4 regions of the Pseudoalteromonas sp. S4492 genome follow, and region 4 is predicted to be linked to each of the others. Evidence: predicted binding sites of a transcription regulator. Region 4 holds the regulator's gene; each other region holds the start of a gene.
The links. The regulator MetJ, encoded in region 4, represses methionine synthesis genes. The targets are predictions, from matches to a motif close to TAGACGTCTAGACGTCTA.

Region 1 (7,971 bases), on a different contig from region 4:
TCGACCTTGATAACTTTAAGTCTCTTAATGACAACTTTGGTCATCTGGTGGGTGATATTTGCTTAAAAGAAGTGGCAAAACTATTACCAGATTATACTCGCAGACCTGGCGACTTGTGCGCTAGATACGGCGGTGAAGAATTTGTACTGGTACTCGGTAATACGCAAAGCCATCAAGCACAAAAACTCGTGACGCGTTTTATGGCAGCGCTGAATACGCTTCAATTACCAGAGCTTGCCGGTCATCCCTTGACGGTTAGTATTGGTTTAGCAACTATTTACCCAAGTAGCAATGATGATGCCATGTTACTCATTGAAATGGCTGATAGCGCGCTTTATCAAGCAAAAGAAGCGGGTCGAAACCAACTTGTGCTTGCTGATAACATCGAACCATTAAACATAGAACAATGCCCCTAATTAGGGGCATTGATTAGAGCCTATTAATCCAGTTATTACTGAAATACTTTTTCGACATCAAGTACTGCGATATTTTTTGCAGGTATTGCAAGTTTATAGTCAGCAATGACTTTATCCTCAGCAACAAGTTCTGCTGGTTTTTCAGCGTTATACACCATAGGTGATGTTTGCTCTGAGGCTAGACGTGTTTGCATGTCTTTGCCATCACCAGTAATAAACACATAGTGAATATTCTCTGTTTGCAAGTTATCGCGAATAACACGGTTAACATCATCAAGGGTTAGCTTTTCAAGCTTGCCGCGCACATAGTCAACAAAGCTCTCAGTGTTATAGAACTCACTATCAAGCGCATAGCCTAACTGGCGATCTTGGCTTGCAACCATTTGTGGCACAAAGTTAATTAAGAAGTTACGAGTAGCTTCAAAATCTTCTTTGCTGATGCCATTTTTAATCAGCTTATCAAGCTCGAATAATGCCGTACGTGTTGCAAAGTGCGCGTCGTTATTTGAACGAAGCGGACGTAACCACACTTGGAAAATTTGCTCTGAACGACCTAAGTTAGCATCAGGTTTAGTTTGGAACATACCACGTGGGAAGTACTCAATGTATGCATAGTCACCATAGTTCATACCACGGGTTTGACGAATACGCTGATACAAGAAGCTGTTTGAGCTGCGGTGTTCACCAAAGTAAGAGCGCACTAACCAAAGCGCAGTCCAGTCATCGCTACTACGAATTGTATCGATTGGGAAACCAAATGACACAGCGGTAGATTGCGCTGATTTTTCAACAATCGTTGCATGATGACCTTTAAGTTCTGGCGCATCAGGGATCGTTAAGCGGCTTTCTTTACCTTGTGGAAGCGATGTTAAATCTTTCAGCATAGTCGATTTAACATCACCCGGGATCGCACCAATTAGACCCACTGTTAACTTAGATTGAGTAAACTGGTTAGCATAAAACGCTTTTACATCGTCAAGCGTCAGTGCTTCAAGGTCTGATAAATCACCATAGTTATAGCTTTCATACGGGTGGCCTTTATAAAGCTGATGATAAAGCACTTCTTTACCTAGCTCTTCGTCATTTGACGCTTTCAGACCTGCTTTAATGCTATCAATAAGCTCTTTTTTCAGGCGTTTAAAATCATCTTCTCTGAAGCCAGGGTTTAGCATCTGATCGCTAACTAGTGCATACCACTTCGCAGCATTGTCTTTATGTACACGACCACGTAAAGAAATCATCTCTTTATCGATTTGATAGCCAAAGCTTCCCGCCAGTGGGTATAGCGCTTTTTGAATATCTTTGTAGCTCATGGTTTCTGAGCCACCTTGCGCTAGCATCGCAGCTGTGAGTGCCGCTAAGCCTTTTTTACCTTGTGGATCAGCCGCTGCGCCGGTATTAAATAACCAGTTCACATCAACCAGTGGTGAGCTATTGGTTTTATCAAGTACTTTAAAATGACGCTCTGCAGGTGCTTGCTCGATACTGGCAACCAAGGCATTTAAATCAACTTCTTGCTCAAAACCAGTCACTTTATCAAGCGCCGACATTGTCACCGTGGTACGGCTAGGATCAACAAAGTACTTGTTTGCTACCGCTTTGATATCTTCTGGCGTGATACTATCAGCCGTGGCATACAGTTGGTTAATCACCTCTGGGTCGCGCTCAAAATGCATGTAACTTGCAAGTGTTGAAGCGATTGACTGCGATGAATCTAAGCCATTAATGAAGCTGTATTTTAAGTTAGATTTTAAATCCGCTAACTTTTGTGCATCAACTAACTCAGTACGTGCTTGTGCATAAGTACGGTTAATCGCATCACGGGCTTTAGCAAGGTCCGCTTCGTTTTCGACTTTTACAAACACATGTAATAAACCCGGATCTTTAGTATCTGGGTTATAGGTAAACATTTGACTGGCAATTTGTTTATCAACAACAAGCTCTTGATAAAGTGCCGAGTTGTTAGAGAAATACAGCTGCGAGATCAAATCAAGGGCTGCACGGTCTTTTTGAGTAGGATCCCATGCCGTGCCTTTGTAAGACACAAGCAACCAGTGACCTGGTAAACCATCATTTTTCTCATGGATGTATTTTGCTGCTTGTTGTTTAGGTTCAACAGGAATATCTGCTTGGTAATTCCCTTTTTTCCAATTACCCCAATGCTTTTTCACCATTGCCATGGTTTCTTGTGGATCCACATCACCAACTATGACTAAAGATACATACTCAGGCTTATAAAATTTAGCGAAGAAGTCTTTACCGTACGCCATTTGATCAGGCATGGCTTCAATGTCTTCAAAAAAGCCCATAGTGGTGTGCTTATACGTATGCTTTTCGAATGCTTCGTTACGAACGGCAGAAAGTAACTTACGAATTGGGCTGGCATTATTCTTTAAATATTCACCTTTTACAGTCAGCGCCTCAGTGCGGAACTGCTCTTCGCTGTAAGTCAGGTTTTGGAAAATATCAGCTTCGATTTCAAGTACTTTATCTAAATGCTCTTTTGAAAAGTTTAAGTGGTAGTTAGTGTAATCATTGGTTGTGTATGCACGATTATCAACACCTGAGTTCTTTAAAATATCTGAATACACATCTTGCGGAAATTTTTCAGAGCCTTTAAACATCATATGCTCAAAGAAGTGTGCAAAACCGGTTTTACCTGCTTCAACTTCATTACGTGAACCAACCGATACCGGAATCTGCAGTGATACGACATCAGGGTAATCAGTTTTTACTACCATCACGCGAAGGCCATTTTCAAGCTCTTCTAATAGGTAATCTTGGCTAAATACACGGCTATCGTCTTGGCTTACTAGCTGCTCAATTTCGACTTCTTTAACCATGGTTGACTGTGAATTACTTGCGCAGCCACTCAGCGCCAATGTTACAGCAACACTGGTTGCTAATAATCTAAATTTCATAATGTTCCCTTGTTAGTTATTTTTCTCATCTTCATTGCTGCTTGATTATGCATCAAAGTGCCAGAAAATATGAGGGTCAGCGCAATTATTTATGTAAACAGGTGTGTCAATTTAGCGAAACGCCCAGCATTCAACTTGAGTAAAATTCATAGTGATTGAAAAACTTTCAAGAAAAAAATCTATCTAGACGTCTAAATGGCTGCTATATTGTTTGTCATAGACATTAGCACGAGCTGGAATGAGGATTATGGCTTTATCATTACAAGAGAAAATTGAAGACACCAATCAAGGCGTCTACCTAATTGGTACCACACCACCAAAGTCAGGTACTGATAAAGCACAGCTTGAGACCATTGCCCAAAAGCTACTTGGTCGTTTACATGAAATTGAATACGACGGTGTAATCATCTACGACATTCAAGATGAAAGTAGCCGTATTGCAAAGCCCCGTCCTTTTCCGTTTAAAGAGACTGTCGATCCTCGTGAATACAGTCAGTTACTACGCAGCTTGTCGCAACTTGATGTGATCACATATAAAAGCGTAGCTCAGCGTGGTGAAGCTGAATTTAGTGAGTGGTTAAATGAAACACGCAATGACTTTGAACTAAAAAACTTAGTGCTAGTAGGCAGTCCATCATCTGATGGTGACATCAAATTGAGCCTACCTGATGCGTATAAAGCTTTAGCAAAGCAAGACAGTGATGTGTTTTTAGGTGGCGTTACCATCGCCGAACGTCATGCCAGCAAACGCAATGAACATGAGCGTTTAGTTGAAAAAACAGCACAAGGTTGTAAGTTTTTCATCTCGCAAGCCGTTTACAATGCCCAAGCGACGATTGATTTGATCACGAGCTATGCGCGTAGCTGTAAAGCACAAGGCACAACACCAAAACGCATTATTCTAACGTTTACCCCGTGTGGTGGTGAAAAGACCTTGGAATTTATGGAGTGGTTAGGTATTTCTGTACCAGAAGCGACTAAATACCGTATGTTAGATTCGGAAAACACCTTGAGTGAATCAGTGCGTATCTGCCGCGAAAATCTCGATTTAATTTTACAAAGCTGCGCGCATTTAGATGTACCGCTAGGTTTAAATATTGAGAGCTTAACCAACCGTAAAGAAGAAATTGATGCGTCAATTAACCTTTACCGTTTACTTAAAGCAACCATGGAGTTAAACCTAGCTGAGAAGCAAATAGCTTAACGTGCTGCCTTAGAGGCTTGCTTTTTCTCATACATATCTTCATCTGCTCGTTTTAATAGCTCAGCAAAGTTTTCTTTTGGCTGAGCTATTACCCCTGAGCCAATACTTAAACTCGTGACAGGAATGCCACGCTTCTCTAAATTCACTTGGAAAGTGGTATTGAGCTTATCAGCGATGCTGTCTATGCAATCACCGGGCTGAACTTGCAATAACGCAATAAACTCATCGCCCCCTAGGCGGCCGATAATATCGGTTTCACGTAGGCATTCTTTCATCGTGTCAGCTAAACAAATCAGTGCGAGATCGCCCACTTCATGACCATACGTATCATTGAGTGGTTTAAAACTGTTTATATCGATAAATAAACAACTAATATCAAAACCAAGACGTTTCGATATATTTAATTTATGTTGGCAAAGCAGGTCTATTGCACGGCGATTATAAATATTGGTCAGTGAATCAAGCATGGCAATTTCACGCATCTGCGTAAAGTTGTCTAACAGTGCAAGGTCATCTTCAACCATATCGCGAAGCTGCTCGATTAACTCTAAAAAGCTAGGTTGGTAATGGGTTTGTTTAAAATCCATAACGCAAAAGGTGCCAAACGGATCACCACTTGGCCAACTAATGGGCACCCCAAGATAAGACTCAAAGCCATCTTTTACCAGCGGGCTGTCATCCCATTGACTATCTTGGCTGGCATGATCAACATAGAGCGGTGCCATATCACGCAGTACTTTTTTGCAAAAAATATTATCGTCAGCGCTTAATTCAGCCCCTGCATCGTAAGGGTTTTCTTGCTGCTCACTGGAAACGATAATGCGATAGACATCATCTGTTTTATGAACGATGAAGCCTGCGGGAGCAGAAAACAGCTCGGTCATGAGATCAATTGTTTTCTGCCACTTTTCTAAGGAGAACTGTTTATCAGCGCGGCGGAACGTCCATTTATTCTCTTCTAACATACTAAACTCTCAACTTTAGCCGGAGGGTAGTATAAATATATGCCAGATTTAGGAACGTCTCCTACTTTTTTGCCCTAAAATACGTTTTTTATCACGAGAGCGACGTGCCTTATTCGTATTTTTACGAACTTGCTTTGGCTCTTTGGTTAAATCTGGCTCATAGCCTGGTAACCACTGCGGCGTGAGTCTTGTATCGAGTAAGATATCTATTTCGTCCAATAGCCACTGCTCATCGATGCTAACCAGCGACATCGCCATCCCTTTCTCGCCAGCACGTCCTGTTCGACCAATACGGTGTACGTAGTCCTCAGCCACATAAGGCAACTCATAGTTAATCACATACTTGAGTGAGGCAATATCAAGACCACGCGCAGCAACATCTGTCGCAACCAGTACTCTTGTCGCACCTGATTTAAAATTTTGCAGTGCTTTATCGCGCGCACCTTGGCTCTTATCACCATGAATAGATTCGGTTTTTAAGCCGTCTTTACACATTTCTTTCGCAAGCACATCAGCGGTTTGCTTAGTGCGAGTGAATATCAGTACTTGCTGCCAATTTTTCATGCCAATCATATGTGATACCAGCTCACGCTTACGGTCTTCATCAACCGCATAAACTAGCTGCTCAACTTCAACCGCTGCTGAATTGCGTTTATTCACTTCAACTAGTTTAGGATCATTTAATAACTGCTTACTGAGTTTAAAGATGCTGTCGTCAAATGTGGCTGAAAAAAGTAAGGTTTGACGCTCTTTTGGCACATGGCGCAAGATACGTTTAATTTCGTCAATAAAGCCCATATCAAGCATGCGATCAGCTTCATCGAATACCAAGGCATTGATACTTGAAAGTTTAATACTGCCTTTGATCACATGGTCAAGTAAGCGCCCAGGTGTTGCAACGACGACCTGCGCCCCTTTTATGGCTTTAATTTGTGGGCCAATACTGGCGCCGCCATAAGCCAGTGCTGCTTTTATTTCCGTATGCACAGCATAGCGCTCTACACTTGCAAATACTTGCTGAGCGAGCTCTCGGGTTGGTGTTAAAATTAGGACTTTGACAGCATCTGGAAGTACTTCAGCAGATAACAAATTGTGTAGTAGTGGTAAAACAAACGCGGCGGTTTTGCCCGTTCCCGTTTGTGCACTACCCATTACATCAGCACCCGCTAAAATAAGGGGGATTGTTTGCGCTTGAATTGCTGTAGGAGTGTGATAGTTCTCTTCTTGCAAGGCTGTTAGCAATGCAGGGGCAAGATTTAATTCTGAAAAGGTCGCTGCTGACATAGTCTGAAGTACATTTAGCTATAAAAGCGCTATTGTACGCGGAACATCAGCAACAAAAAAGGCGCAATAAGCGCCCTTTATACAATCTGTAATGACTACACCGGTTTAAGTGATTCTTTACGTTGATTATAAAAACTAATTAAGTCATCAACCGTTGCTTGGCAATAATCACGAATGCCAGATACAAGCATATGCTTTTCACCTGAACCTACTTTCTCACCATTTTCTAACAGATCAAAGCGAAGCGTAATTTTGCCGCGTTTGCCCGTAAACTCAAAATCAGGCTCAGCAAATTGTAATTCAGGTGCACTGATATCAAGGCGATCAAGGTTAATCAGCATTGATTCGTAAATCACCATTGGACGCGCTGGGTTGATCATCACATCCTGCTTACCCATCAATGGAATGATAACATGCGGGAAGGTCGTGCCAGAGAACTCAACATAGTTTTTGATTAAGCTATTTGTTAACTCAGGGCACTTGCTAACAGCGCCTTCACGTTTCACTTTTAACATGACTTTTTCGCCATCGGTGATCGCAAATTCATCAGCACCTTCAGGGAAAGTCAGCTTTGAATTTTCATCAACCATACCTGCAAACGTGAATTCCATTTTTTCACTGATGCCATAGCGGTTTAAAACCAGCGAAAAAAGTAAATCGCCCGGCACACAAAACTTTTTAGCATCTTTATCGTGTAACGGATTGAAATCATCAGCCACTAACTTGGCGAAACGACAGCCTTGTTCACGTGAGATAGAAACGTAATCAGCATGTTGCTGATAATAAGGACTTAACATAATTGTTCACTGCTTAAACTACTTATAACCTAACTATACTACCAGATAAAATGAAAATAGAGGTCGAATCTGTTAATTATTAATCACGTACTCAGCAAATGTTAAATTACATCAGCTAAAATAGTGGTTTCGATAGGGAAAATTTAAATTGTATCAATTTGTACGAAACAATTAACAAATAACCCAGAATAGTAAACACTTATGCCCGACTAAAAGATAGTGAAAAACTATTAGCTAAAACTAAATATAAATTCAGTTTTCTTTTTAAAACAACAAGCTAACTTTAGAGCAATAAAAAAATACGCCAATAGGCTGAAAATACTGGCTTTGCATAGCACCTATTTGTAGCTATAACGATAAATAAGGTATGATAGACCCGCTTTT
Region 2 (7,971 bases), on a different contig from region 4:
TTATCATGGGTAATTTGATTTCTGTCGCGGGGGGATTCTTGCTAGCCTCTCGTGGTGACATTGACCCATGGTTAATGATCGCAACCTTGCTAGGGTTATCTTTAGTAGTGGCATCAGGATGCGCGATTAATAACGTAATTGATCGTGATATTGATGTTGCTATGGCGCGCACTCGCAAACGCGTCACAGTGACTGGCGAAATGTCAGCAAAGGCGGCTATGGCACATGGCATCGTGCTTGGTGTTATTGGTTTCGGTTTATTAGCTGTGTATACCAACGTAGTGGCACTCTTATTTGCTACTTTTGGTTACGTCATCTACGTAGGTGTGTACAGCTTATATATGAAACGTCGTTCTGTGTATGGCACCTTTGTAGGTAGTTTATCTGGCGCAGTACCGCCTGTTGTGGGTTATTGTGCCGTGACTGGGCAGTTTGATGCCGGTGCTGTGATTTTATTGGTCATGTTTAGTCTATGGCAAATGCCTCATTCATATGCAATTGCAATCTTTCGTTATAACGACTACCAAGCGGCCAGAATTCCCGTGTTACCTGTAGCGCAGGGGATCGAGAAGGCAAAGCATCACATTGTTTTATATATCGCCGTGTATGCGTTGGTTGTGATGTTATTAACCATTAGTGGTTATACAGGTTTAGCCTTTATGGCTGTAGCCTGTACAACGAGTTTTTGGTGGTTGCTAATGGCGCTCCGTGGCTATCGTCGCAATATTGATGTAAGCGGGTGGGCGCGCCAAGTGTTTGCTTTTTCAATTGTAAACATCACGGTTTTGAGCATAGCGATGGCTTTAGATTACCATTCAGTAGCTCCACAGCTACTTGTTTTAACTTAGAAAAAAGTTGCTAACATATCCCAATGTTACAGTAGCAAAGGCCCGGAAGTCTCCTCCGGGCCTTTTTTCTTTATCGTTTTTAAAAGCGGGCAGCTTGCTCTACCACAATGCCATGACGAGCCGCTAAACGGCGATGGTCCTTATCATAACCACCTCCAATTACTGTTGCGACAGGCACATTGTGCTCAAGGCAACGCTTGAGAACTAAATGGTCGCGTTGCTCAATCCCTTGCCAGCTTATATCGAGTTTCCCTAAACCATCTTGCTGCCAAACATCAACACCTGCATCATAAAGCACTAAGTCTGGGTTTAAGGTGTTTAATAAATAACTCAGCGTATCGTCAACTACGCCTAAGTATTCACTATCAGCGACATTCGGCGCTAAACCTATGTCTAAATCACTGGCTGATTTGCGAAACGGAAAATTCTTCTCACAGTGAATAGAGCAGGTATAAGCATAAGGCTGATGCGCTAACATCGCAGCGGTACCATCACCTTGATGAACATCTAAGTCAAAAATAAGTACATTGGTCACTTCACCACTTTTTATCAGGGTTTCACTGGTAAACGCGAGGTCGTTTACCATGCAATAGCCCGAACCAAAATCAGTATGTGCATGGTGAGTGCCTCCAGCTAAGTGGCAAGCAATACCATGTTTAAGTGCTAAACGTGCCGTTTGCAAGGTGCCCAAAGGAGCGGTAAAAGTACGTGCCATTAGCTCTTTTGACCAAGGTAAGCCAATGCGGCGCATTGCTTTTTCATCTAATCGATTGTGCCAAAGGTCGTGGATATAGTTTTCGCAGTGCACTAATTCAAGAGGCTCAGGGCTGCCGAGCAGTGGTTGAGTTAGGTTATCATTTATTAATCCAAGGCTTTGTACATGCTCATATAAATAAGCAAACTTACTCATCACAAAGCGATGGTTAGGATCGAAACTAAACGAGTAATTTGGGTGATACACCAAGGGTAAGTGGGGATTTAACTGCATAGCTCATTGAATAGCTGAATTTGCTACAGCATAACGAATCTACCGATAAAAGTTTACTCTGGCGCGTGAATTAAATGGCCTAACTCGCGATGTAATAATGCTTCATCACCCAGATTTAGCTCAATCAACCGTTTTAAGTGAGTAATACTATCAATATCGATATGTTCACAGCGAAGGCCTGCATGTTGATGCTCAACATGACATAGCTCCACTTGCATTTTAATCTCGATTGATGACTCTGGCAGGGTAAAGATTAAGTCAGCTTTACTATGAATAGGCACTAAAAATGAATCACTTTTAGTAATAAGCGCACCTTGCAAAGATAGATCAAGTAACTGACAGTGATAGTCGTTACCTTCAATGCGAAGTATCGCAGGGCAATAAAATAATACCCGCGAAAACTCTCTGCGTTCATTCATAGCTGTATCTCCAACTTTATTAACGTATACCAATCCTTAATAATACTTAATCATTTTGAGGGATTAAACCTGTCGCTAACTGCGTTAAAAACTTCTGATTTACGACTGCATGGATGCAGAAGGTAGAGCAATGCAGGAGCAATTGCCGAGCATAACTAAATAACGAAATTTTTGCCTTGCTATCAACGAGGTTTCCTTGCCTCAAAATTGACTACATAATTAAGCGAATTGGTATTAATAAGTATAGATCATAATGGAGTGAGTGATAGTAAAGCTTACTGCAACAAAAAAGCCCCTAAGTTGGGGCTTTTTAAGTATCAGCTAATTAGCCAATTTTTTTGTATTTAATACGCTTAGGTTGTGCCGCTTCTGCGCCTAAGGTTTTCTTCAACCACTCTTCGTATTCTGTGTAGTTACCATCGAAGAAGTTAATTTGGCCTTCGTCACGGTAATCAAGAATATGTGTAGCAATACGGTCAAGGAACCAACGGTCATGCGAGATACACATTACACAGCCAGGGAACTCTAAAATAGCGTTCTCAAGTGCACGTAGTGTTTCAACGTCTAGGTCATTGGTTGGCTCATCCAGTAGTAATACGTTACCACCTGCTTTTAATAGCTTAGCTAGGTGTAAACGGTTTCGCTCACCACCTGATAAGTCTTTAACGAATTTTTGTTGGTCGTTACCTTTGAAGTTAAAGCGGCCAACATAGGCACGGCTTGGGAATTCAAAGTTACCAATTTTCAATACGTCTTGACCGTTAGAGATTTCTTGGAAAACCGTGTTGCTCTCGTCCATGTCGCCACGGAACTGATCAACCGTTGCAAGTTCAACGGTTTCACCAACAATGATCTCACCGCTATCTGGCGTTTCTTCACCACTTAGCATTTTGAATAGTGTCGATTTACCCGCACCATTGGCACCGATAATACCTACGATAGCGCCTTTCGGCATTGCAAAGTTTAGGTCATCGATTAATACGCGATCGCCAAAACTCTTCTTCAGGCCTTTCACTTCGATAACTTGGTCACCTAAGCGTGGACCCGGTGGAATGAATAGTTCATTCGTTTCGTTACGCTTTTGGTAATCGTTTTGCTGTAGCTCAGAGAACTGTGCCATACGTGCTTTAGACTTAGCTTGACGGCCTTTCGGATTTGAACGAACCCATTCAAGTTCTTGTGCGATTGATTTTTGACGTGCTTTTTCAGATTTCTGTTCTTGTTGTAAACGTAAATCTTTTTGCTCAAGCCACGATGAGTAGTTACCTTCCCAAGGAATACCTTCACCACGGTCAAGTTCTAAAATCCAACCTGCTACGTTATCTAAGAAGTAACGGTCGTGGGTTACAGCAACTACGGTACCTTCGTAGTCGTGTAAGAAGCGCTCTAACCAAGCAACTGACTCAGCGTCTAAGTGGTTGGTCGGTTCGTCAAGAATAAGCATATCTGGTTTTTCAAGTAGTAAACGACAGATCGCAACACGGCGACGCTCACCACCCGAAAGGTGTTCAATTTTTGCATCCCAAGGTGGAAGACGTAATGCATCAGCTGCACGCTCTAACACGTTGTCGATATTGTGACCATCGTGTGCTTGGATGATAGCTTCAAGTTCACCTTGCTCTTTCGCAAGTGCATCGAAGTCAGCACCGTCCATTGCATACTCGTTGTATACTTCATCAAGACGATTAAGTGCATTTTTAACTTCGCTTACTGCTTCTTCTACTGTTTCGCGAACTGTTTTGTTCTCGTCTAGCACGGGTTCTTGCGGTAAGTAACCGATTTTAGTGCCTGGTTGAGGGCGAGCTTCACCTTCAAAGTCTTGGTCAACACCAGCCATAATGCGAAGTAACGTTGATTTACCTGCACCGTTTAGACCTAGTACACCAATTTTTGCGCCTGGGAAAAAGTGTAAAGAAATATCTTTTAAGATAGTGCGCTTAGGTGGCACAACCTTAGAAACTCGACTCATCGAGAATATAAACTTATCTGGTAACACCATGAAAGGAGCCTTCAATTTATAAGAAAAATTAACAGCGTATATTGTAGAGGCTCTGTCGCGTATACGTCAACGAAACAGGCTTTTATGGGCTTTGCTTTCAAACAAATAAAATTCATTTGGACATCTAAACATCTAGAGGTTGAAATTTCTAACTATCCGTTCATAATTAGCAGTCAGATAAGTATGCTCGGAGCCAGCTATGCCCATTACAGTAAAAGATGAATTGCCAGCCATTGCAAAATTACGCCAAGAAAACGTGTTTGTAATGCCAAAAAGTCGCGCGAAAACGCAAGAGATACGCCCAATGCGTTTGGCCATCTTAAACTTAATGCCAAACAAGGTTGAAACCGAAGTGCAGTTTATTCGCTTGTTAGCTAATTCACCGCTACAAGTTAATGTTGAGCTGTTGCGCTTAGATACTCACCGCACCAGTAGTCACTCTGAGCAGCACATGGATACGTTTTATCGCTATTTTTCAGAAGTGAAAGATAATAACTACGATGCCATGATTATCACTGGGGCGCCGCTTGCTCATTTAGAGTATGACGAAGTTGCTTACTGGGACGAGCTAAAAGTTATTTTAGATTGGGCTGAGCAACATGTTACGTCTACGCTGTTTTCGTGTTGGGCGGCCCATGCGGGTCTATATCATCACTATGGTCTTAAGCGCGAACTTAAACCAAATAAATTAAGCGGCGTATTTACCCATAAAAGTTATTTTGACCATGCAGCACTCACTCGTGGTTTTGATGATACCTTTTTAGTGCCACACTCTCGCTATGGTCATATTGATATCGACAAGATCACTGCCTGCGATGATTTGGTGGTATTAGCTGGTTCTGAGCGAGTAGGTGCCTACTTAATTAAAAATAAATCAGGCAGCCAAGTGTATATTACGGGCCATCCAGAGTACGATGCACATACCCTTAAAGGGGAGTATTTGCGTGACCAAGAAAAATCAGCGGATGCACCTAAGCCAGAAAATTACTTCCCAGACGATAACCCAGACAACGAACCGTCGAAGACCTGGCAAAGCCATGCCTTTTTATTGTTTTCGAATTGGTTAAACTATTATGTGTACCAAACTACACCGTATGATATTAACTTAGTTAGCCAAGATGTAAGGACTAACAACTATGCCGAGTAATGCAGTGAATAAACGCGAACAATTAACCGAGGCGCTAAAACAGCGAATTTTAATCCTCGATGGCGCGATGGGCACCATGATCCAAGAACATAAATTAGAAGAACAGGATTATCGCGGTGAGCGCTTTAAAGACTGGCATGTACTTATTAAAGGCAATAACGATTTATTAAGCCTGACTCAGCCAAAAATCATTGCGGATATTCACCGTGCCTATTTAGAGGCGGGGGCTGATATCATCGAAACGAATACCTTTAATGCCACGACTATTTCGATGGAAGATTACGATATGGCGAGCCTTAGCCGCGAAATCAACCTCGAATCAGCGAAACTTGCACGCAGCGTCTGTGATGAGTTTGAAGCAAACGATCCTAGCAAACCGCGTTATGTAGCCGGTGTACTTGGACCAACATCAAAAACCTGCTCTATCTCTCCAGATGTAAACGACCCGGGTTACCGTAATATCAACTTTGATAAGCTGGTGGCTGCGTATGTTGAGTCGACACTGGCACTGATGGAAGGTGGGGCTGACCTTATTTTAATAGAAACCATCTTTGATACCCTTAATGCTAAAGCGGCTTCGTTTGCCGTAGAAGAAGCATTCGAGCAAGCTGGTCGTAGTTTACCGGTGATGATCTCAGGCACCATTACCGATGCCTCAGGCCGTACTTTATCAGGACAAACCACAGAAGCATTTTATAACTCAATTCGCCATATTAAACCGCTATCAATCGGCCTTAACTGCGCCCTTGGCCCTGATTTACTGCGTCAATATGTTGAAGAGTTATCACGTGTTTGCGAAACCTTTACCTCGGTGCATCCCAATGCCGGTTTACCGAATGAGTTTGGTGAATATGATTTAGAAGCCCCTGAAATGGCAAAAGAAATTATCGACTGGGGTAAATCTGGCTTTATTAATATTGTAGGTGGTTGTTGTGGCACCACACCGGCTCATATTAAGGCGTTTGCAAAAGGCCTGAGTGGTGTTAAGCCACGTCAATTGCCAGAGCTTGAAGTGCGTATGCGCTTATCGGGCCTTGAAGCGTGTAACTTAAACTAGGAAACCGACATGACTGACCAAATTGCTGTATTTACTAACGTCGGTGAGCGTACCAATGTAACTGGTTCGGCTATGTTTAAGCGCTTAATCATGGAAGAAGATTACGAGACCGCTCTTAACGTTGCCCGTGAACAGGTAGAAAATGGCGCGCAAGTGATTGATATCAACATGGATGAAGCCATGTTGGACTCAAAAGCGGCGATGGTAAAGTTTTTAAACTTAATTGCCTCAGAGCCTGATATCTCAAAAGTACCGATCATGGTCGACTCATCGAAATGGGACGTGATTGAAGCGGGCTTAAAATGTATTCAAGGCAAAGCCATTGTAAACTCAATTTCACTTAAAGAAGGTGAAGAGCCGTTCATCCGCCAAGCTAAGCTAATTAAACGCTTTGGTGCCGCAGCAGTTGTAATGGCGTTTGATGAAACAGGGCAAGCTGAAACCGCTGATCGTAAGTTCGAGATTTGTCTGCGTAGCTACAAAATTCTTGTTGAAGATATTGGCTTTCCGCCTGAAGACATTATTTTTGACCCGAACATTTTTGCTGTTGCAACGGGCATTGAAGAGCACGATAACTACGCGGTTGAGTTTATCGAAGGTACGCGCCGAATTAAGCAAGGCTTACCGCACTGTAAAGTGTCGGGTGGTGTATCGAATGTGTCGTTCTCGTTCCGTGGTAATAACCCAGTACGCGAAGCTATTCACTCTGTGTTTTTATACCACGCGATTAAAGCGGGTATGGACATGGGCATTGTAAATGCGGGTCAATTAGCGGTTTATGATGATATTCCTTTAGAGCTGCGTAAAGCCGTGGAAGATGTGATCCTCAATACCGACCCAGGTGCTGGTGAGCGACTAGTTGAACTTGCACCCAAATACTCAGGTATGGCGCAAGCGGAAAAAGTTGAAGATTTAGAATGGCGTACTTGGCCTGTTGAAAAGCGTCTTGAACATGCGCTAGTAAAAGGCATTACCGAATACATCGATGAAGATACCGAAGAGTGCCGCAAGGGCAAAGCTAAGCCTATCGAAGTGATCGAAGGCCCGCTTATGGACGGCATGAACGTCGTTGGTGACCTATTCGGCGCGGGTAAAATGTTCTTACCTCAGGTTGTTAAGTCAGCTCGTGTAATGAAGCGTGCCGTTGCCTATCTTGACCCTTTCATTGAAGCTGAAAAAGAAGAGGGCGCAACCAATGGTAAAGTGGTTATGGCAACCGTTAAGGGCGACGTACACGACATTGGTAAAAATATCGTAGGCGTGGTACTGCAATGTAATAACTACGAGGTTATCGACCTTGGTGTGATGGTGCCTGCAGAGAAAATTTTGCAAACCGCCATTGACGAAAAAGCCGATATTATTGGTTTATCAGGGCTTATTACCCCATCCCTTGATGAAATGGTGCATGTTGCCAAAGAAATGACCCGTCGTGGTTTTGAATTACCGCTACTGATTGGTGGTGCAACAACCTCTAAAGCGCATACCGCGGTTAAAATTGAGCCTCAGTATGATA
Region 3 (7,971 bases), on a different contig from region 4:
CCAAAGTGCTTGAATAGCTCATCAGCAGGAGCAGACTCACCGAAGGTCGTCATACCTACTACTGCGCCATTTAGGCCTACATACTTGTACCAGTAGTCTGCGATACCCGCTTCGATTGCTACGCGGCGCGTTACGCTTGCAGGTAGTACGCTTTCTTTATAGGCAGCGTCTTGCTCATCAAATAAATCAGTTGAAGGCATAGATACCACGCGTACTTTTTTACCTTGTGAACGAAGTTCTGCAGCGGCATCTTGTGCAAGCTGTACTTCAGAACCTGTTGCAATAAGGATAAGCTCTGGCTCACCGTCACAGCTAAGTACGTAACCACCTTTTTTCACATCGGCTAACTGCTGTGCAGTACGCGCTTGTTGCTCAAGGCCTTGACGAGTGAAAATCAGTGACGTTGGGCCATCTTTACGCTCAATTGCTTGTTGCCATGCAATCGCTGACTCAACTTGGTCACATGGACGCCAGTTCACTAGGTTAGGCGTTAAACGCATACTTGCGATTTGCTCTACCGGTTGGTGCGTTGGACCATCTTCACCTAGACCAATTGAGTCGTGCGTGTATACAAAGATGCTTGGCTGCTTCATTAATGCGGCCATACGTACTGCATTGCGTGCGTATTCCATAAACATTAAGAATGTAGCACCGTAAGGAATAAAGCCTTTATGCAGTGCAATACCATTCATAATCGCTGACATACCAAATTCACGTACGCCGTAGAAAATGTAGTTACCACTTGCATCGTTTGCTTCTAAGCCTTTTGAACCATCCCAAAGCGTTAAGTTAGAACCAGCAAGGTCAGCAGAGCCACCCATGAATTCTGGTAGTAACGGACCAAACGCGTTTAATGCATTTTGTGATGCTTTACGTGTTGCTGGGTTTGCTGGGTTTGCTTGTAGCTCTTCGATGTAAGCTTGTGACTTTTCAGCCCAATCAGCTGGTAATTCACCATTGGTACGGCGAGTAAACTCAGCAGCAAGTTCAGGGTATGCACTTGCGTAAGCGGCAAACTTTTCGTCCCAGCTAGCTTCTAGTTGCTTACCTTTTTCTTTGCCATCCCACTCACTGTAGATATCAGCTGGAATTTCAAATGCATCACCTGTCCAACCTAGGAACTCACGAGATGCTTTGATTTCGTCTTCACCTAGTGGTGCACCGTGACAGTCATGGCTACCTGATTTGTTAGGTGAACCGTAACCAATGATTGTTTTACAGCAAATTAATGATGGCTTATCGGTGATGCTACGCGCTTCTTCGATAGCGGCGCGAATTGCATCTGGGTTATGACCATCTACATCGCTTACTACGTGCCAGCCGTATGCTTTAAAGCGCGCTGGCGTGTCATCGCTGAACCAACCTTCTACTTCACCATCAATTGAGATGCCGTTGTCATCCCAAAACGCAACTAGTTTACCTAGGCCTAATGTACCCGCTAATGAACAGGCTTCGTGTGAAATACCTTCCATTAAACAGCCATCGCCCATGAATGCATACGTGAAGTGGTCAACAATATCGTGACCTTCACGGTTAAACTGTGCAGCAAGCGCTTTTTCGGCAATTGCCATGCCCACAGCATTTGTGATCCCTTGACCTAATGGGCCCGTAGTAGTCTCAATACCCGGTGCATAACCATATTCTGGGTGACCCGGTGTTTTTGAGTGCATTTGACGGAAGTTTTTAATTTCCTCTAGTGGTAAGTCATAGCCACTTAAGTGCAGTAGAGAATAGATCAGCATTGAACCGTGGCCGTTAGAAAGAATAAATCGATCTCGGTCTGCCCACTCTGGATTTGTTGGATTATGCTTTAGATAATCGCGCCATAGTACTTCTGCGATATCTGCCATGCCCATAGGGGCCCCAGGGTGACCAGATTTGGCCTGTTGTACTGCGTCCATTGATAAGACGCGAATAGCATTTGCAAGTTCTTTGCGTGATGGCATGAATTCTCCTACCTTTATGTATTTGCGCTGGTTGTTTATGAAGCCCCATTCTTACTTATTGTAAGGGTACAGTGCAATTAAAAATCCGCATTAAATGCACCAATTATGGGCGTTTATTAAGAACAATACGTTATTAGTAATTTTAAATGGACGTCTAGGCGTAAAATTACTATGCAAACATATTTGTTTTAGATAAAATACGCCCCTTAATTTTTTAGCGCTATTACCGACGTTTGTGAAGCGCAATATTTGTGAGCAGAAATACAATGGCAAAACATTTATTTACTTCTGAATCTGTTTCTGAAGGTCATCCGGATAAAATCGCGGACCAAATCTCTGACGCGGTTCTAGATGCTATCTTAGAGCAAGATTCTCATGCCCGTGTTGCATGTGAGACTTACGTTAAGACTGGTATGGTTATGGTTGGTGGTGAAATCACTACTAGCGCTTGGGTTGATATCGAAGAAATCACACGTAAAACAGTACGTGAAATCGGTTACACACACTCAGATATGGGTTTCGATGCTGACTCTTGTGCAATCCTAAACACTATCGGTAAACAATCTCCAGACATCAACCAAGGTGTTGACCGTGCTCGTCCAGAAGACCAAGGCGCTGGTGACCAAGGTTTAATGTTCGGTTATGCATGTAACGAAACTGATGTTTTAATGCCTGCACCAATCACTTATTCACACCGTCTAGTTCAGCGTCAAGCTGAAGTTCGTAAGAGCGGTGAGCTTAACTGGTTACGCCCAGATGCTAAATCTCAAGTAACATTTGCTTACGAAAATGGTAAGCCTGTTGGTATTGATGCAGTTGTTCTTTCAACTCAACACTGTGATTCAATCTCACAAAACGACTTAGTTGAAGCGGTAATGGAAACGATCATTAAGCCAGTTCTTCCAGCTGAGCTTATCTCTAGCGCAACTAAGTTCTTCATCAACCCAACTGGCCGTTTCGTAATCGGTGGTCCTATGGGTGACTGTGGTCTTACAGGTCGTAAAATCATCGTTGATACATACGGCGGTATGGCTCGTCACGGTGGTGGTGCTTTCTCTGGTAAAGATCCATCAAAAGTTGACCGCTCAGCTGCATACGCTGCACGTTACGTTGCTAAAAACGTGGTTGCTGCTGGCCTTGCTGACAAGTGTGAGCTACAAGTTTCTTACGCTATCGGTGTTGCAGAGCCAACATCTATCAGCATCGAGACATTTGGTACTGGTAAATTAGAAGAAGCACGTCTAATCGAATTAGTACGTGAGCACTTCGACCTACGCCCTTACGGCTTAATCCAAATGCTTGATCTTGAGCGTCCTATCTATCAACCGACTGCGGCTTACGGTCACTTCGGTCGTGATGAGTTCCCTTGGGAGCGTACAGACAAAGCAGACGCACTTCGCGCAGCTGCTGGCCTGTAATAGGTTAGATAAAATGAAAGAAGCGCCTTTCGGCGCTTTTTTTATGTCTGATTTAAAGGTAGGTTACTATTTTTTCGTAAACAGCCACACCCCATACCAAAGCAAGAATAAGCAGTGACAATGTTACTGCCGCAGAGGCCATATCTTTAGCACGACCCGATAACACATGGTACTCAATCCCTACTCGGTCAGTCAGCGCTTCTATCGACGAGTTAAGTAACTCGACAATTAACAATAATAAATAAGGAATAAACAGTACTAGCCAATGATTTAATGACTGCGCAAGTACGACAGATAAGGGTAATAAACACACGCCTAGATAAATTTCAGAACGAAATGCAGACTCTTCTTTAAATGCCGCTTTAAAACCTTTAATAGAACATTTTGTTGCTTTTAAAATACGCCCAAAGCCCATGCCATTTGGCTTATTAACTAAGGGAATTTTTGGCTCTTTCATGGTAACCCTTCAAAATCGCAATTACAGCGATGATATGTGTAAATCTAAGCGATGTCACCCGATGATGAGCTAATTTAACGGCTGACACGTGCCGGGAATGCTGCGTGTATTCGCTCTAGAAAACTGATTGTTGGTTAATTGTTCTCTCAGTGCTTGCAGAGTTTTATAAACACTTTTTAACGACACTTTGTTACTTAACCAATGCGGAATGGAACCGCTTGGATCAGCATAGGCTTGATGGCTCACTAACAAGTTACTTTGTTGCTGTTCTAAGCGCCAATAAGCGGTGAGATCTTTGATGCGTACAAGCCCTGCAACTTCGGCTTTTGCATAAGGCTGACTTTTGATTTGTAACTCGGTTTTGTGCTCATCTAAAGCGTGATAACAAGAATAACTCACCAAGTCACGGTCTGACACCGGCCAAGGTGAATTAAAATGAGTATAAACAAGGGTTTCTGAGGGACTTAAGCGCTCCATTAGCGTCACGCTTTTGACATTCTCAAGCCAGTTAGCAGCGTTGTCGGTATCACTGAGCAATGCCATAAAGTCACTGGCTTTGGCATTTTTCACCAGCACAGAAGCTTTAATTTCAATAATACCGGTTTCATGCTTTTTATAGCTTACGGTGATGTCGTCTTGCTGTTTGTAGGTTTGCCATTCAATAGGGTTAGCCCAGGCTGATATACTCAACCAAGCTAACCCCATCCATAGGCAAAAGCGCATTTACTTACAGCCAATAGGGATCAGTATTAAATGAAGCGTGACGGCTTTGCTCCATTGCACTGACTAAAAACTCTGACTTTTGATCAAGCCATGCTTGAATTTTTGCCAGCTCTAAATCGTCTTGTCCTGCGCATAACTGCTTTAGATACTCAAGCGTACTTAACTCGTAAATACCATGAGAGATATCGACCCATGGCATACGAAACTCGTTTCTGTCTTCTTTATCGAACAAAGCACCTAAACAGTTGCCACTAAGCAATGAGTTTTCTAAGCGAGTGCGCAGTGATAAATAGTCTTTATCGGTAAATACTTGCTGCTCAGGGATAAGCTCATGCATGTCGTGCCAATCTTTGGCAAATAAACGCTTAGCAATATCGGCAACCGGTTTTTCTGCTGCCTGAAACTCAGCTTGCCCCCATGATTTACGCCATTGCTTTTCAATTAACCACGTTGTTAATTGCAATAGTAAGCGGTTATATCGGGTGCTATGGAACAGAGTTTCGATATCTTCAATGCTTGGCTGTAACTCTTTTAAGTCATTAATAACTTGCGTGAGCTCAGGCGCACTGTTGATTTTTTTGTAGTATGCGTGACGCTTTGATGTATAGGTTTTTAGTTGAATTGCGTTTTCAACCCACGCTAATTCGCTCAATAACCACTTTAACTCTGTGCGCAATGAGTCGGTGTCGTCTTTACTGACAATGTCATCAAACAGCCAAAACGTATGGCGAATTAAACGAATACCGTCTGTGACACGCTTAAGAGTTTTTAGACTAGGTTTAATGAAGTAACAGGCCTCATGTTTTTGCACAAATCGAATCGCGTAGTTGATACTTTCTACCAGCGCTTGCTCTTGTGTGGCATCGCTTTTTAGCGGCACAAAACCAATTGATTTACTTGCTTTTAATGGTTTGTCATCCGCAAGGCGATAGCCCCGTGCTGCTTTAGAATAAAGCCCTAAGCGAACATGGCTTTCACTAACCAATTTATCAGCCAGTGCAAACAACTCACTACGACTACCTTCGATTAGTTCGATTTCAAGTTCAGAAATTGGCTCAACCTGACCCGATGCCGCAACTTCACCTTTATCTAACACCACTTCAATTTTTGCACCGTTATTAGTTTCAATTAACCAAGTACGGCGAATAAAGTTAGTGCTAAAAATTGGGTATAAATTCTCTGCAATAGCACCCACTTGCATACCATGAGGCCAAATAGCAGCATCAAATGCGAGTAAATCTGGGCGGTTACCTGTTAGTGGTAAGTTGTATTCTGGGCGTTGATGTAAGCCACCAACGACTTCGCCAGCAAGCTTAATCGTTTGCTCACACTGGTTGTCACAACAGCGAGTACGTAAGCCAATATCTAAAGCACGTAATTCTCGGCTTGGCGTATCGTAATAAGCATTTTGTAAGCTGCGCGACGGTTTGTTGGTAACGGTTTTTGCAAATTGGGTAATTAATGCGGGGATCAGTGGAACAACGGCATCTGACACCAAAAACTTCAGTTCTATCTCAGTATCCATTCGTTTTGCGGAGTACATTTAAAATAAATAAGTGATCAAAATAAACAAAGCAGCTACTTAATGCAAATTTTTTCCTGATTTTTGCGACCAAGCTCATCCATGGATTACAATATCAGCCTTGCTATTAATAGTTGAAATCCCTACTATCTCTATACATAAAGAAATTATAAATTTAGCCACTTCTAGGCAAGATCACATTAACAAGGCAGATTGATGTTAAAACAGTGTATTTTTGGGTTGCTCCTTGCGGCCACCTCTTTTATTAGCTACGCAGAAGAAGCGCCAAGCAGCGACAGCCAAAACACCGCCTACATAGTCGATAACCTGTACACCTTTATGCATTCAGGTCCGAGCAAAAACTACCGCATTTTGGGTTCAGTTGATGCGGGTACTCAAATTGTGTTGTTATCAGGTGAAGATAACGGCTACTTTAAAATTCGTGACGATAAAGATCGCGAAGGCTGGGTTGAATCAAAATTCATCACTGAAAACGCCGGTATCCAGCAACAATTTCAGGCATTGAATAACGACATGACGGTAATGCAAGAGCAACTTCGTCAGGCTGAAATTGAACTGCCACAACTTCAAGAACAGAACAAATTACTAACAGAGCAAAACGCAGCCCTGAGTGAGCAAATCGAAACGCTAAAAAATACCATTGAATCTGAGCGTAACGCTAAGCAAACAGCAAGTGCAAAAGAGAAACGCCAGCTACTTACTTATGGCGGTGCAATTGCATTTATAGGCTTACTGATAGGTATTATCTTAACGGTGGTGTTATCTCGTCGTAAACGTTACGACGGCTGGGCATAAGCTACTAAATAGTCATTAAAAAAGCACCTGTTGGTGCTTTTTTTGTATCTATATATCGAATCTTAATCCGGTATCTTGTTTAATTTTTTCGATCACCATATAGGTGTGGTGTGTCCCCACCCCCGGAATATCCACTAAATCACCCAATACTTGGCGATATTCATCCATATCTGAGACTCGTACTTTTAATAAGTAGTCATAGCCACCAGCCACCATGTCGCATTCAACAACTTGAGGAATATTTAAAATATATTCGCGAAACACTTTAAATACTGATGTATTCGAAGTCACTAACGATACCTGCACATGTGCTAACAAGCTCTGGTTAAGTTTTGCTTCGCTAAGCTTTGCGTAATAGCCTTCGATGTAGCCTTCTTGCTCTAAACGTTTTACGCGATCGAGACACGGGCTTGGGCTCAGGTTAACCTGTTTTGCGAGGTTTACGTTCGATATTCTGCCATTTTTTTGCAGAGCGTCTAAAATTGCTAAATCGATGCGATCTAACATGCGTAATCTATTCGGACTGGTCATAACAGAATTTTATGCGGCTAAGTTAACGGTATGCCCTGTAAATTATCGTAAATCGAAAAATTTAACCAGCATATTCTGCTGAATTTTAATTAGAATGCACGAATTATATCAATGGTAAGAAATGCAATAAGTTCATTTCTAGACTCCACATACCAGAGGGTTACTTATGCTATTTAATGGCGATTTGACAACTGAATGTCCAATCAGACAAAAGATCCGTGATTTCTACCGTATTGATGAAAATGCGGTGATTGATCACATTTTGCCTTTGGCTGAAGTAGGCGTGAAAGCGCGTAGCCGAGCGTGGGAACGTGCTCGTCAAATGGTTTTAAATATCCGTCGCGATCAGGATGGTCAAAGCGGTGTAGATGCACTACTAAACGAGTTCTCACTTTCAAGTGAAGAAGGTGTGGTATTAATGTGTTTAGCAGAAGCACTACTACGTGTACCAGACAAAGCAACGCAAGACTCACTAATTCGTGACAAACTTGCTAAAGGTGACTGGAGCTCGCACTTAGGTAGCAGTGACTCTCTATTTGTAAATGCATCGTCTTGGGG
Region 4 (7,971 bases):
TATGGTGCCAGACTTCGGGTTTGGAGAGCGATACGGCCTTAACTAGAGGTTCCCTATGAAAGAAGGTATTCACCCTAAGTACGAAGCTATCACTGCAACTTGTTCATGTGGTAACAAATTCGAAACTAGCTCAACTCTTTGTAAAGACATCCACTTAGACGTATGTTCTGAGTGTCACCCGTTTTACACTGGTAAGCAAAAGATTTTAGACACTGGCGGCCGTGTTGATCGTTTCAACAAGCGCTTCGGTGCACTTAGCAGCAAGAAGTAATTTCTGCTGTTTTGTTAAAAGAAGCACCTTAGGGTGCTTTTTTTATGCCTAAAATTCTTAACACTGCCACTCACTCGCTCATCATCTTCACTTGTGTATCTTGCATAACTATTTCTGGCTGTTATGCCCATTATGTCGCTAATTTTGCAGACAAAGTGCCACCCCTTGGCTATATTCTTTTTTGTATAAACTTTCATAAAAGTTATTAAAAATAATAAATTTAAATAACTTTGTGAGTAAATGCTGTGAACTTCGTTGAAATGGCTGTTTTGGGCTAATTTCGGCTAATTGCAGTGTACGTGCGTATAAAATACAAAAACACGTGCTTAAAAGGTCATAAATAGGTGAATTTTTATGTCTGATTAATCGCAACTATGCGCAGAAATTGTTGGGAAATCCTTTAAAATTAAGCGATATAGCATATAACAGGATAGACCTGATAATACTTGGAATTTTTATACATTACAGGTATCGTACTGATGCAAGCTCTCTCACTTTTTAACTTTTTGCAGGATACTATCGCGTTATGTCAGATTTTCGTGAACAAGCATTACATTACCACGCTCACCCCGTTCCAGGTAAAATTAGTGTTGAACTAACCAAGCCAGCCGAAACGGTTAACGATCTCGCTTTAGCTTATAGCCCAGGTGTGGCTGAACCAGTCCGTGAAATTGCTGCCGATCCAGCAAATGCCTATAAATACACAGGTAAAGGCAACATGGTTGCGGTTATTTCAAACGGTACCGCAATTCTAGGTTTAGGTAACTTAGGCCCGCTTGCATCAAAACCTGTAATGGAAGGTAAAGCGTTACTATTCAAACGTTTTGCAGGCCTTGACTCAATTGATATTGAAGTTAAACACCGCACAACAGAAGATTTCATCAATACGGTTGCAAATATCGCTGATACGTTTGGTGGTATCAACCTAGAAGATATTAAAGCTCCTGAGTGTTTTGAAATCGAAAAAGCACTTATTGAACGCTGTAGTATCCCAGTTTTCCACGATGACCAACACGGTACAGCGATTGTTACTGCGGCAGGTATGCTTAATGCCCTTGAAGTTCAAGGTAAAGATATCGAAGATGCCATCATCGTGTGTTTAGGTGCTGGTGCTGCAGCCGTTGCCTGTATGGAACTACTTATTAAGTGTGGCGCACTGCGTGAGCATATCTATATGCTTGACCGTAAAGGTGTGATCCATACTCGTCGTGATGACTTAAATGAGTACAAGCAATTATTTGCTAACAACACTGATAAACGTACGTTGCAAGACGTTATTGCTGATGCCGATGTATTTGTAGGTGTATCGGGTCCTAACTTATTAACTGCTGATGATCTTAAATTGATGGCAGACAAGCCTGTGGTGTTTGCATGTTCAAACCCTGATCCTGAGATCGCACCAGCGCTTGCACACAGTGCACGTAATGATTTAATTATGGCAACGGGTCGTTCAGATTATCCTAACCAAGTTAACAATGTACTGTGTTTCCCGTTTATTTTCCGCGGTGCGCTTGATGTGCGTGCAACAGCAATTAATGATGAAATGAAGATTGCTGCCGTACACGCTATTCGTGGTATCGCAAAAGAGCCAGTACCAAGTGAAGTATTAAAAGCAGCGGGCGTTGAGTCGCTTGAGTTTGGTGCTGAGTACATTATTCCTAAGCCAATGGATCCGCGTCTTTTACCACGTATTGCACGTGCTGTTGCTGAAGCGGCTATAGAGTCGGGCGTGGCGCAAATCGACATGCCAGAAGATTACATGCGTTAAACTTAATTAGCTCTATTAGCTATAACGCGCAATAAAAAACTCAGCCAAGGCTGAGTTTTTTTATGTCTGTGATTATCGGCAGTTATCCGATGGCCGAAATACTTATTCTGAATCAAGCACTGGGATTTCTAACCCCATTTCTTGCATAATTCTTTTAACTTCTTCAGGTACCTTTTCAGGGTTGTCTTTACGAAGGTCGTCATCATTTGGTAATGGTTGACCTGTAAAAGCATGTAAGAAAGCTTCACACAATAACTCACTGTTCGTCGCATGACGCAGGTTATTGATCTGGCGGCGTGTACGCTCGTCAGTTAATACTTTTAATACGTTAAGTGGGATCGATACGGTAATCTTTTTTACTTGTTCTGATTTTTTACCGTGTTCTGCATATGGGTGAATGTATTCACCGTTCCATTTAGCCATAAGTTGTTTCGTTGCCTCGGTTGTCAGTGATTTACGCCTTATTCACAGCGCAAGATGCGGAAATTCTATCGCTTTAAAAAAGATAGTCAAATACTAGTTATTTAGCCATCTAGTGGTGTAAATGTATAAACTTCTATGTGTGAGCGATAAATGCTTTGACTTCTCATATTTGATCATCTAACCTTTTAGACGTCTAAACATCCAATTAAAGAATAGGTGATGAAATGAGCGAAAAAAATAAAGCGACGATTGCTGTTCGTCACGGCATCGAAGCCGATAAACATCATGGTGCGGTTGTGCCACCTTTATACTTATCAACCACCTATTCATTTGCTGACTTTGATACTAAGCGCCAATATGACTATGGCCGCAGCGGTAACCCAAATCGCGACATTTTAGCTGAAACCTTAGCTGAGCTTGAAGGTGGCGAAAAAGGCATTATCACTGCTACTGGTATGTCAGCAGTACACTTAGCGACCCAATTATTAAACAGTGACGATACCTTAGTGATCCCACATGACTGTTATGGCGGTAGCTATCGTTTATTCACCTCGCTTGAAAAACGTGGTCTATTAAAACTAAGAGTATTGGATTTAACGAATACAGATAATCACCAAGAAATTTTGGCGATTAAACCTAAGCTGATTTGGATTGAAACGCCAAGTAACCCAATTTTGCGTTTAACAGACATTAAAGCAATCACTCGCATCGCTAAGCAGTGCGGTGCTTTGGTTGCGGCTGATAACACCTTCTTATCACCTGCATTACAAAACCCAATTGAGTTTGGTGTTGATATTGTTGTGCACTCAACCACGAAATACATCAATGGTCACTCTGATGTAGTTGGCGGTGCGGTGATTGCTGCAACGCAAGAGCTAGGTGATGAGCTGGCTTGGTGGGCAAATAACATCGGGATTACTGGTGCGCCATTTGACAGTTACTTAACGCTTCGTGGTTTACGTACTTTAAATGTGCGTTTAAAGCAGCACCAAGAAAATGCCTTTGCTATTGCTGAGTATTTAGAAAACTCTCCTTATGTAAGCCAAGTTTATTACCCGGGTCTTGCTTCTCACCCGCAGCATGAGCTTGCTAAAGCACAGCAACGCGGTTTTGGTGGTATGGTGAGCTTTGATATTAAAGGCGACATTAACGATGCAGCAGCGTTTTTAACTAGCCTTAAAGATTTTAGCCTTGCTGAGTCACTAGGTGGGGTAGAAAGTTTGATTTGTCACCCTGCAACAATGACACACGCAGGCATGGAGCCTAAAGCGCGTCTTGAAGCCGGTGTAGGCGATACGCTGATCCGTATTTCTGTAGGCATTGAAGACGTAAAAGATCTCATTGCAGATTTAGACCGTGTATTCAATTTAGTTAAGCCTGGTCAAGGCCAACAAGTTACAAAGGCGGCTGTAGAGCAAACACAGCAAGATACACAGCAAAACGCGTCATTCAAGTTAACGCCAGCACATACGGCATTGTGGTAGAAGAAATGGTAAATATTGTTCATAAATTTGGTGGCTCAAGCTTAAGCTCAGCAGATCGTTATCATGCGGTAGCGAACATTGTTTTAGCGAATACAGAGCAGGGCGACTGCATCGTTGTGTCGGCATCGGGTAAAACAACCGATACCCTAGTGAAGCTATGGCAAAGTTACCAGCAGCAAGATAGCCAAGCTGTTAGCGATATTCTACTGCTTATTGATAACAACCAACGCGCTTTAATTGAGCAGCTACTCACAGGCCAGAATAAACAACAGGCGTTAGCACAGCTAAAAGATGAGCTTGCTGTTTTAAATGAATTAATTAGTCAGCAACAGTTACTTGAAGCCCCTTTACTTGCACATGGTGAAGTGTGGTCAGCACGTTTGTTAGCCGCTTACTTAAATCAGTTAGGTGTCGCTGCGCAAGATGTTGATGCAAGGCAGCTATTTACTTTAAATGATGGCCAGCTTTTACATCAAAAAAATCAGCAGCAATGCACAAGTGCAATAAGTAAATCGCATATCAACGTAGTAACGGGCTTTATTGCCGCAGATTGCCAAGGTAATACGGTAACTTTAGGCCGTAATGGCAGTGATTATAGCGCCACGTTACTGGCCAGTTATACTTTTGCCAAGCAAGTGTCTATCTGGACAGACACGCAAGGTGTATTCAGCACTGATCCTCGTAAAGTTAAAAATGCGGTTAAATACGCCAAGGTATGCCGTGAGCAAGCTAACCTATTAGCGCGCTTGGGCAACCCAGTATTACATGCAAAAACCTTGTCACCGCTAAAAGAAACAGAGATCAAACTTGTGGTTAGAAGTAGCTTTGATTGCGATGCAACGCCAACCGAAGTAGTTAAAGAAGGTTATAGCAAAGCGAAACGGTTTATTACGACCTTAGATAACATCGATTTATTACGGGTTGATAAACTAAGTGGTGGTGAAGTTGGTGAATTAAGCCAGTTAATTCAACACAGCCTGCATCACTTTGTTAAAGAGGGCGATACCTACTTATTAGTGCCTGGTCAAAGTACTCATCAGGTTGTGAGCCATTTAGCGGGCCGTGCAAATATTGTTGAGTCTAATTTAAGTGGTTGTGCAGTGGTAGCACCAACTGCTGATGTTAGTGTTCTTGCAGAGCAAGCAACAGCGCTTTTAAAAGAGCAAAGCATTCATCCACGCTTTGTACAGCAAGACGATAACTATGTGTTGATCTTAAATGATCAGGCAATTGATAGTGACGTTTTGACTTTATTACATGACAAGTTGGTAAACAAAGGCCAAGAGTTGGCCATTATAGTTGCTGGCCTTGGTAATGTAGGCGAAGTGTTCTTAGCGCAGCTCCAAGCTCAGTTTGCTCGTTTATCAGCTCAGTACAAGGTAAAAGTGGTTGCTCTTCTTCGTTCACAGCAAATGCTTTTTAGTGCTAGCGGTTTAAATACCGAAACATGGCAAGAGCAGTGGCATAACGAAGCGCAAAGCTACGACAAGGCAGAATTATTAGCACGTATCAATGAACTTGATTATGAGCATAAAGTGGTGATTGATATCACTGCCAGTGAGGCGTTCAGTCAGTTATACCCTGACTTTGTTGAACTTAACTGTCATTTGATCAGTGCAAACAAATATGCGGGTACTGCCGCGCATAGTTGGTATCAAAACTTACGTACTAATTTAGCTGAGCGAAATCTACTATGGCGCTACAACACCAGTGTAGGCGCAGGTTTACCGATTAACTTTGCTTTAGCTGATTTACAAAATAGTGGTGACAGTATTAACCGTATTGAAGGGGTATTCTCGGGTACTTTATCGTGGTTATGTAGCAGTTACGATGGGAGTGTGCCGTTTTCAGATTTAGTGCTTCAAGCTCAGCAAATGGGTTATACAGAGCCAGATCCTCGTGAAGATTTATCTGGCCGCGATATGCAGCGTAAACTGCTAATTTTAGCGCGTGACTTAGGCCTAGATTTAGAGCTTGATGACATTGCTTTAACACCTCTAATGCCAGAAGCGTTGGCAGCAGGTAGCTGGCAAGATTTTCTTGCAAACAAACAGCTGCTCGATGAATTCATGACAGAAAAAGCAGCCCAAGCTGCAGCTCAAGATAAAGTAGTGCGCTACACAGGCGCAATTACACTCGTTGATGGCAAGGTTCAGGCGCAAGTTGGTTTAGTTAATGTTGGCAAAGATGATGTATTAGCAAGCCTTAAACCGGGCGATAACATCTTTGTTATTAATTCACAGTGGTATACAGACAATGCATTAGTGATCCAAGGCCCTGGAGCAGGTAAAGAAGTCACTGCGGCTGGGGTTCATTCAGACCTGTATTGGCTGGTAAATAACCTAAAATAATTTTGCTGATCTTAGTTTAAATAGCTAAGCAAAAAGCGCCCCAAGGGCGCTTTTTTATTGTTTCAAAATAGCAACTCAGTTATTTAGAATAACTCTTCCTCTGTGCTGAGCTTTTCTTCAAACACGTCAGTAGGCTGTGCAAGTACATATTTAGTTGGTGCAGTGCCTTTAATGAAGTACTCAAAACGGCTGGTGTAGTCATTTTTGTGACTCAATAGACCTGTCTCTAAGTCGATACGTACTGATACGAGTCCTTCAGGGAGTTCAATCGGTGCTTCAGGCATGCCATCAAGCGCTGCTCGCATAAAGTCGACCCATGCAGGCTGCGCTGTTTTAGCGCCTGACTCTGCGCCCGAAATCTGAGATTTATCGAGGTTGTTATTGTAAGTTGAACGACCAAGCGTGATGCCTGGATTATCAAAACCAACCCATACAGAGGTAAGCACATTACGATTGAAGCCACTAAACCAAGTATCGACAGAATCATTGGTGGTACCTGTTTTACCTACTAGATCGCGACGATCCAATGCTTGAGCTCGCCAACCCGTACCGCTCCAACCGGTTTTGTGAGTCCAGCTACCGCCACCCCAAATCGCACTGTGCATAGCTTGTGAGATCAAGAATGCATTTTGTTTTGAAATAATTCGCGGTGCACAACGAGGCGCATTAGTTACAGCTGTATCAGTGATGTTTAGCTGATTATTATCAAGTGATGCAAACTCAGGAGTAATTGCTGGTTGTGGTGCATCACAGGCAAGTTCTGGTTCTGTTTTAAATAACACAGTGCCTGCTGAATCCTGAATCTCAGAGATAAAGTAAGGCTTAATTAAGTGGCCGCCATTGGCAAAGGTACTCATTCCTCGTGCTAGCTCAAGAGGGGTGATTGAGGCACTACCAAGAGCTAATGACTCGCTGCGGTTAATATCACTATTTAAAAAGCCAAATTTAAGCAGGTGATCGGCTGTACGCTCTAAACCCACACCGCGTAATAAGCGCACTGAAATAACGTTTTTCGATTGCGCTAATGCTCGGCGGATACGAATAGGGCCATTATAAACCGCCGGGCTGTTCTTCGGACGCCATGCCACACCTTGGCTTTTATCCCATTGGTTGATTGGCGCATCGTTAAGAATTGAAGCGAGTGTGTAACCGTTTTCAAGCGCTGCCGAATAAATAAAGGGTTTAATGTTTGAACCTACTTGGCGTTTTGCTTGTACGGCACGATTGTATTGGCTTTGTTCAAAACTGTATCCACCGACAATCGCTTTAATACGACCATCTTGTGGGTCAAGAGACACAAGAGCACTTGATGCTTCAGGAACCTGGCTTAATATGTAGCTTTCATCCGCATTTTTGCGAAGCCAAATTTGCGCGCCTTCGGTTAGGATGTCAGCCGCTGTTTTTGGTGCGAAGCTTTGACGGTAACGGGTAATATATTTGCGAGCCCATTTTAAGCCATCCCACTCAACAGTAACTTGTTCGCCGCTTTTTAATAGCACATCAATTGATTGCTCAGCGACATTAGTGACAACACCCGCTAATAGTGGGCCAAACTCTTTAACGTCTTTAAGTTTATTTAAAATGTCTTCTTGGCTAAGCGGGCTTTCGCTCTCGGTATCCCACAATTGTGCAGTTGCACCACGGTAACCATGACGCATATCGTATGCATGAAGG

Region 1: the regulator MetJ is predicted to act here: its motif matches at 3,522-3,539, upstream of CWC28_RS17090 (methylenetetrahydrofolate reductase).
Region 2: the regulator MetJ is predicted to act here: its motif matches at 4,372-4,389, upstream of CWC28_RS20080 (homoserine O-succinyltransferase).
Region 3: the regulator MetJ is predicted to act here: its motif matches at 2,094-2,111, upstream of metK (methionine adenosyltransferase).

Annotation. Positions count from the first base shown of each region.
Region 1 covers NZ_PNCP01000051.1:15,820-23,790, forward strand. Annotated here, with positions in the region: gene CWC28_RS17080 (sensor domain-containing diguanylate cyclase) at 1-416, shown strand, start outside; gene CWC28_RS17085 (M16 family metallopeptidase) at 452-3,337, opposite strand; gene CWC28_RS17090 (methylenetetrahydrofolate reductase) at 3,585-4,541, shown strand; gene CWC28_RS17095 (sensor domain-containing diguanylate cyclase) at 4,538-5,506, opposite strand; gene CWC28_RS17100 (DEAD/DEAH box helicase) at 5,555-6,790, opposite strand; gene CWC28_RS17105 (DUF3581 domain-containing protein) at 6,886-7,587, opposite strand.
Region 2 covers NZ_PNCP01000076.1:7,392-15,362, forward strand. Annotated here, with positions in the region: gene cyoE (heme o synthase) at 1-848, shown strand, start outside; gene CWC28_RS20065 (histone deacetylase family protein) at 928-1,836, opposite strand; gene CWC28_RS20070 (PilZ domain-containing protein) at 1,890-2,255, opposite strand; gene ettA (energy-dependent translational throttle protein EttA) at 2,581-4,254, opposite strand; gene CWC28_RS20080 (homoserine O-succinyltransferase) at 4,454-5,401, shown strand; gene CWC28_RS20085 (homocysteine S-methyltransferase family protein) at 5,391-6,458, shown strand; gene metH (methionine synthase) at 6,468-7,971, shown strand, end outside.
Region 3 covers NZ_PNCP01000024.1:3,056-11,026, forward strand. Annotated here, with positions in the region: gene tkt (transketolase) at 1-1,946, opposite strand, end outside; gene metK (methionine adenosyltransferase) at 2,213-3,364, shown strand; gene CWC28_RS07275 (diacylglycerol kinase) at 3,417-3,821, opposite strand; gene CWC28_RS07280 (START domain-containing protein) at 3,891-4,544, opposite strand; gene CWC28_RS07285 (CYTH and CHAD domain-containing protein) at 4,549-6,069, opposite strand; gene CWC28_RS07290 (TIGR04211 family SH3 domain-containing protein) at 6,283-6,882, shown strand; gene CWC28_RS07295 (winged helix-turn-helix transcriptional regulator) at 6,931-7,413, opposite strand; gene putA (bifunctional proline dehydrogenase/L-glutamate gamma-semialdehyde dehydrogenase PutA) at 7,580-7,971, shown strand, end outside.
Region 4 covers NZ_PNCP01000017.1:40,668-48,638, reverse strand. Annotated here, with positions in the region: gene rpmE (50S ribosomal protein L31) at 56-271, shown strand; gene CWC28_RS05095 (malic enzyme-like NAD(P)-binding protein) at 798-2,039, shown strand; gene metJ (met regulon transcriptional regulator MetJ) at 2,142-2,462, opposite strand; gene metB (cystathionine gamma-synthase) at 2,687-3,946, shown strand; gene metL (bifunctional aspartate kinase/homoserine dehydrogenase II) at 3,952-6,297, shown strand; gene CWC28_RS05075 (penicillin-binding protein 1A) at 6,381-7,971, opposite strand, start outside.